One region of the Paenibacillus puldeungensis genome, then DNA from elsewhere that is predicted to be linked to it. Evidence: riboswitches for the same ligand, from Rfam matches in the RefSeq annotation. Region 1 holds a riboswitch; the other holds the start of a gene.
What was found. A riboswitch is a leader RNA that binds a small molecule or an ion and turns the genes downstream of it on or off. The one in region 1 is predicted to bind S-adenosylmethionine.
Positions count from the first base shown of each region.

Region 1 (3,587 bases):
ATGGTCACCTTGCCCAAATAAAGTAAATACGGTTTGCAGCGCGGCCATCCCGGAGCTGCAGGCAAACCCTGCATCCCCTGATTCTAAGGTAGCTGCCGCGTCTTCAAGTACTTTACGGGTCGGGCTTTTCGTTCTGGCATAATCGAATCCGGTACTTTGCCCAAGCCGAGGATGCCGAAACGCGGTCGCTTGATAGATTGGATAATTCACGGCCCCAGTGACCGGATCCTCTACCGAACCGATTTGCGCCAAAACGGATTCGATACGCCAATGGTTTTCTTTACAGTTGTCCTTACAGTTACAGTTACCGTTGTTCTTGCTTTGCTCCTTCTGTTCCCCCATCTGTCGTCCCTCCAATATTAGATCTCGTAAACAAATTCAGCTAATTGGTCGATGTCGTACGGAGTTTCTTGATACACATAGTAGTTTAGCCAATTGGAAAATAATAAGTTTGCATGGCCTCGCCAAGTCGATCGTGGAGCTCGCATAGGGTCATTATTCGGAAAATAGTTTTGTGGCAGAGCCATCTCAAGTCCTTTAGCCACATCGCGTTCATACTCCCATTTCAGGGAATCCGGATCGTATTCGGAATGTCCGGTAACAAAAATCTGCTTCCCGTTTTTGCTTGCCACGAGGTATACACCGGCATCTTCGGATTCCGCCAAAATTTCCAGTTCAGGCATCCGCTCGATATCGTCCCGCCGCACATCGGTATGCCGGGAATGCGGCACCTGAAACACTTCGTCAAAGCCGCGGACTAATTTAACACGCGGGTTGTTGACGACGTGCGAGAACACCCCGAAGCATTTTTTCGGAAGATGCACTTTACGAACGCCATAGTGGTAATAGAGGCCTGCCTGGGAAGCCCAGCAAATATGCATCGTCGATGTGACGTGGGTTTTGCTCCATTCAAAAATTTCTTTAAGCTCTTCCCAGTAATTCACTTCTTCAAATTCAAGCTGCTCCACCGGGGCTCCCGTAACGATCATGCCGTCAAACCAGAGATTTTTGATCTCGCCAAACGTTTTATAGAACATTTCCAAATGCTCCGCGGACGTATTTTTCGAGGTATGGGAGATCGGATGCAGCAGCACGATTTCGATTTGCAGGGGAGTATTCCCAAGTAAACGCAATATTTGCGATTCCGTCGTTTCTTTTGTCGGCATCAGGTTCAGGATTGCAATTCGCAAAGGTCGGATATCCTGATGATAAGCCCGACTTTCGTCCATTACGAAAATGTTCTCGTTCGTGAGCACTTCTTTGGCTGGTAGGTGATCTGGTACTTTAATCGGCATAATCGGTTTCACTCCTTCGTCAAAATGAGGTGAAATCATATCGGTTGAAAGCTGGCGATAACAAGAAAGACCTCTCTCACGTGGAGAAAGGTCGTCAATTATTCCTGAATGCGCCTCTCTCATCTCTCAGAACCCGTTTAAGCATGAGTCTTATACGGATCTGCAAGAATTAGCACCGCTGCGATATAAAATCGCCGGTTGCCGGGTATCATCGGGCTAGTCCCTCCACCTGCTCTTGATAAGATTTCGCTTTATTTAATTGTTTGGGAGTCATTTAACAACTCAAAAACTCCTTGAAATCACTTTAATGGATCGGAATGCTTACGTCAAGAACCGATCTGCAAAATCATTATTTTCAGGTACCTGTTTCTCGGTTGCACCATACTATACTTTTGGGTTGAAACATTTCATGCGGTGGCGTTATACTAGACAAGTGCTGAAAGGCCTTTAGGTCAAAGACGCCATCAATTGTTCCATAATTAACCCTTTTACAGTGAGGTGAAACCGAGAAATGGAAGGCGACCCGAGTCCGCAGAGGACAACCGAAGATTTACAATCGCATAGGAAAACGATCAGCCACGGCACTTGCGGATCGAAGCAGGGCCCTTCGTTTCGCGGTGTTTTCATAAAACGCCTTGTTCAGGTGTGCTAAAAACAGCTGGTCTCTTTCCTGTGCTCATAACAAGAGCATAACCCTGGCAAAAGCCAGGGGAAAGGGAGTGAAAGAGATGAAGATCCGTCACGTTAAAGCCGGCGTATTTACAGCTATTGAGGATTTGGAACTGACTACCACCGCGCCGGAGGAAGGCTTCTACTGGATCGACGCGGACGTGGAAGATCTTGCCGAGCTGCAGCCGCTTTTTTCGCTGCATGATTTGGCCGTTGAGGATTGCTTAACCGAGGAGGAGCAACGTCCTAAGATCGAAACGTACGATAACCATTATTTTATCGTGGTCAATAGCATTCGATATGACGATGAGGAAATTTTTCTGCGGTCATTGAACATTTTTTTAGGACGGCATTATATGATTACCGTTACCAAGCAGAAAATCAACGAACTGCGCGCCGTGAAGCCCATTTTGTGGGAACAGGAGGTCAATGAACCCGACCGGTTCCTCTATCTGCTGATCGACCTTGTCGTCGACAATTACTTTACGGTTGGCGACCGAATCGAAGTCAAAATCGAAAAGCTTGAAGAAGACATCCTGATGCATACGAAACGCTCGCATTTGAATGAAATCATCGGTCTGCGAAGCGAAATTTTGTGGCTCAAGAAGGTTTTGGGTCCGCAAAAGGAAGTTATAAATATTTTGAATAAAAAAGACTTACGCCTGATCGACGATCAGCTGCAAAAATACTTCAGCGATATTTATGAAAATGCAGTTAAAATTTCGGAAAACTTTGATACTTTCCGCGAGTTGATGGGCAACTTACGAGAAGCTTATCAATCGGCGATCGCCAACCGGGCGAACGAGATCATGCGCGTATTTACGGCTATCACAACTATTTTTATACCGCTAACCTTAATCACAGGGATCTACGGCATGAACTTCGACAATATGCCTGAACTGCATTCAAAATATGGGTATTTTATTGTTCTCGGCATTATGGGTGTACTAGGTGCCGGCATGTATTATTTGTTCCGCAAGCGGGACTGGATATGAAACTTTTGCTGTAAACACAAGACGCCAACCGGGCTGTGAACTTTCGAGAACACGGGAGTTCGCAGCCAGGCTGGCGTTTTTTTCTTAGCTAAACTAGTTTAGCTAGCACTCTGAGCCACATCCTGATGTCTGCGGTAGCGAATGCGTATTAGCCGAAGCCGTTCGTACAGCACGTCCAAATTTCCGGCTTCCGCCACCTCAATCCCGTATACCTTTTGCAGCACCGGCTTTAAAAGATGATCTCCAAGCTCCTCATAAGCCTGCCAAACGGCGGTTTGCTCTGCTTCCGGCATCTCCTGCAGCTCCGAGCTTACCAAAGGATCGGTATCGTATCCTTCCCTCTCAAGCGTTTCAAGAAACTCTACCGCCTCCCTGCGCTCAATTCCTGCCCGGGTACATATGTCCGATACATTTAAGCCCTCAGCTAACGACTCGAGCACCGAACGGCGAATGCTGAATTTCTCCATTTCGGCACGAAACTTCGCTTCTTTTTGTTTGTAAAGCCATGAACGGAACGTCTCGTTGTCGATTTCACGGTTAACCCAATCCAGAGGAAACTCTCTGAGCCGCTCTGCCGGCTGGGTTATTTCCAGCAGCTCCGCGCCATACTCAGACGCCTTATTCTCGC
Region 1 covers NZ_JBHTLM010000017.1:36,412-39,998, forward strand. The annotation lists gene ACFQ3W_RS19555 (PLP-dependent transferase) at 1-342, opposite strand, end outside; gene metA (homoserine O-acetyltransferase MetA) at 360-1,295, opposite strand; SAM riboswitch class I at 1,412-1,540, opposite strand; gene corA (magnesium/cobalt transporter CorA) at 2,024-2,959, shown strand; gene ACFQ3W_RS19570 (HRDC domain-containing protein) at 3,058-3,587, opposite strand, start outside.

Region 2 (3,587 bases), on a different contig from region 1:
TAACTTCTTTCTCATAGCGGTAATAACCGTAACGGATTGCCAAGTCGCCAAGTCCACCGCCGCCAACCATGCCTGACATCGCCGTATACGACACAAGCGTCACTACGGTAATCGTCATGCCTGCAATCAAACCGGGCAGCGATTCCGGCAACAGTACCTTACGGATCACCTGATAGGAGGATGCTCCCATCGCTTGGGAAGCTTCGATGACCCCACGGTCAACCTCGCGAAGCGCCGTCTCTACGAGCCGAGCAAAAAATGGAGCTGCCCCGATAACGAGCGGTGGAATCGTTCCTGCCACTCCTGTGGAAACGCCCATGATCGCCCGAGTAAACGGGATCAAGGCAACGATCAGAATAATAAACGGTACAGAACGCAGTATATTAACGATGAGTGATAATATCCTGTAAACCCATCCTAAAACCCAGGAATTGGAACGTGAAAAAGAGTAAAGCAGCACGCCTAGCGGAAGTCCAATGATGAAAGTAAACAACGAGGCATACCCCATCATCTTCAAAGTGTCTACCGAGGCCTTACCCATCTCGGACCAGTCAATACCCCCGAAATCAAACATTACTCAAGCACCTCCACATCAAGATCGCGTTCTTTGAGAAGCGCAAGCGTCCGATCTACATCCGCACTGGCTCCTTCAAAGGAAACGGTAAGCTGACCGTACGGAACATCTTTAATCGTTGAAATCGTCCCTTGCAATATCGCAAAGTTGACTCCCGTCTCTCTAACGACTTGAGACATTACCGATTCGTACGTCTTCGCCCCAAGGAACGTAATCTTCACAAGTCGTGTCCATTCCGGATGCGGTACCGAAGATGCAAGCTTGACGCCTTCTTCGCCTTCACGGTTAATGAATTCTCGCGTTACTGGATGCTTCGGTTTCAGGAATGTTTCAGTGACCGGTCCCTCTTCTACAATGCCGCCCTGATGAATGACAGCGACCCGATCACAAATGCTTTGAATCACATGCATTTCGTGGGTGATCAGCAATATCGTTAAGCCAAATTTCTGATTAATGTCCAGCAGCAGCTTCAAAATCGAATCCGTGGTCTGTGGATCGAGTGCTGAGGTGGCTTCGTCACAGAGCAGTACATCCGGATCGCTGGCCAGTGCCCGGGCGATGCCTACCCGCTGCTTCTGCCCCCCGGATAGTTGGGACGGATATTTACTCTGATGCTCTTCCAGTCCAACCAGCACGAGCAGCTCATTGACTTTCTCCGCGATAGCCGCCTTCGGCGTTCCGATCAGCGTTAGCGGAAATGCGATGTTATCGTAAACAGTAGCCGATGATAACAGGTTAAAGTGCTGAAAGATCATTCCGATTTTGCGGCGCTGCTGCTGCAGTTCGCGTTTGCTGAGATTTGTCAGCTCTATGCCATTCACCCAAACTTCGCCTTCGGTTGGGCGCTCCAGCAAATTTATACATCGGATCAGTGTACTTTTCCCTGCACCGGAGTGGCCGATGACACCAAATATTTCACCTTTGCCAATGGTTAGATTTAACCCGGACAAAGCGGTTGTTGTCGTCTTCTTGCCGCCATACGTCTTGGTGATTCCTTTAAGTTCTATCAACCTGACAAGCCTCCGTTCTAGTATAAAGATCAAAAAAGAAAGAGCCCTCGACAGAATCAAAGGGCTCTTTACGTAAAGACACTGCCTTCTCATCTGCCAAAACTGCTGCACCGTGTACAGAACAGTTTTGAAGGAATTAGCACCATGACACTCGCCACAGAATACGGTTATCCACACCGCACTGCGTACGAATCGGTTGCTGGGCTTCATCGGGCCTTTCCCTCCGCCTCTCTTGATAAGAAAAATATGAAATTATATGAAAGTCGTTCTCATGTATTTTCTGAAACTATTGCTCAGTATAATGACTTTCTATGGTTTTGTCAAAGGGAAAAATAGAGTTTTTCGTTATGATTGAGCCGTTAATTTCTTCCACCTGCGATTGGTGTAGTCAAAAACCGTAAAATACGTCTCGCATACCATGCGGTAGCCCTGCTCCAAATCGCGAATATGAACGTCTAGGTCCTCCAGTTCGATTTTGCCGAATAAGGCTTGATGTCGCTGCCACAAATCGTCTCTCATTTCCGAATTCATGTAATGAATTTCGGTATTCCGGCGTCGCCGTAAAACGCCCAGCGCTTCCCGGTATTCTTCCTTAATCGCAATTAATCGATTGCCTAGCTCAGGATGCACCTTCAAATAAGAGAACTGACGCAGCACGGTAAAATAAGAAAAACGCGCCTTCACCTTGGAGGTATGCAGATTATAAACCTCGTTTAACACCGTACCAAGTTTATCCAGAGCCGAGAACACGCGGATAAATCCGTCTTTATAAAAATATACATATCTGGCGTAATTATTCCGTTCTTCGTGACTCATATCTTCTACGTAATCCGTCGTTACTTTATTTCGAAAATAAGTTGCCGCAAACAGGCACTCTTCCAGCTCATAGAGTGAGGAAATCAGGCCGTGCGTCCATATTTCCAGCTTGCGATAATCATGGGTAGGGTCCTGATGCAGCTCGATTTCCTTCTCCAGCAGCCTGGTCGTTTGCTCCATGGCATCCATGGTTTCAGCCAGCCGGCCCTCATTTTGTCTTGGCGGTTCTCCTAGTAGGCTTCGCAGCATTTGTTTTCCCCGTTTCACGCAAAGTATGTTTTCCAACGCTCATCCACCATTTGCACGATATCTTCCCGCGGGAACAATTCATCAGGATACCCCGGCTTCATCCGGGCATCGATGACGATTGGAAGGCTGTATGCCAAGTGGTGCTGCCGCACCTCAGCCGCCGCATAAATGTCGTCCGCCGGATTAAAGCGCGTAAATACCGTCCACAAGAAGGACGTCTGATTTTGTACCACTGCAGCCGCATCGTCTACGAGGACAACAAGCGGCCAGGACGTACCCCGTTCACGAAGCCGACCTAGCAGCCGCTGTGCCAGCTCCGGTTCCTCTGCGAAGGAAGCTCCTGAAACGACGAGGCATCCATCATGGAAAACCTCAATTCGGTCAATCTCGGCTAATTCACCTTCATCATAAGCTTTAGGGAGCTCGCGTACCGGCTCGCCCACTCCGATTAAGATGGCCTTACTGCCATGATTCAGCTTTCGCCCAGTATAGTCAAGGGTATCATGAGAAGTGTTATTCAGAATAAACAAATCTGTCTGCGGATTAAACCGCTCCAGTACAGTTTTAAGCAGCAAGCGGAAGTCAGCCAAGTCGACCAGCTTGTCCGTTAGCATAAGAATCTTCGTTAGCGACAGTTGACCTTCACCCAAAATTCGGAACGCTGATACAAGCGCCTCGCGGGAATAGCTTTCCCGAACGACCGCAGAGCTAAGCGCATGGAAGCCACTTTCGGCATAAGTCCAAAGTGACCGGACATTCGGCATCACAATCGGGAAGGCAGGGGAGAGCAGCTTTTGCAAAAAGTCGCCCAAATAGTAGTCTTCCTGACGAGGTTTGCCGACAATCGTCGCCGGATAAATCGCATCCTTGCGGTGCCACATATGATTCACATGCAAAACCGGAAAGTCATGCTGCAAGGAATAATAACCGAAATGGTC
Region 2 covers NZ_JBHTLM010000014.1:40,575-44,161, forward strand. The annotation lists gene ACFQ3W_RS17845 (methionine ABC transporter permease) at 1-574, opposite strand, end outside; gene ACFQ3W_RS17850 (methionine ABC transporter ATP-binding protein) at 574-1,584, opposite strand; SAM riboswitch class I at 1,671-1,826, opposite strand; gene ACFQ3W_RS17855 (Cthe_2314 family HEPN domain-containing protein) at 1,930-2,649, opposite strand; gene ACFQ3W_RS17860 (UbiD family decarboxylase) at 2,664-3,587, opposite strand, start outside.
Region 2: another riboswitch for S-adenosylmethionine. It lies ahead of ACFQ3W_RS17850 (methionine ABC transporter ATP-binding protein); the one in region 1 lies ahead of metA (homoserine O-acetyltransferase MetA).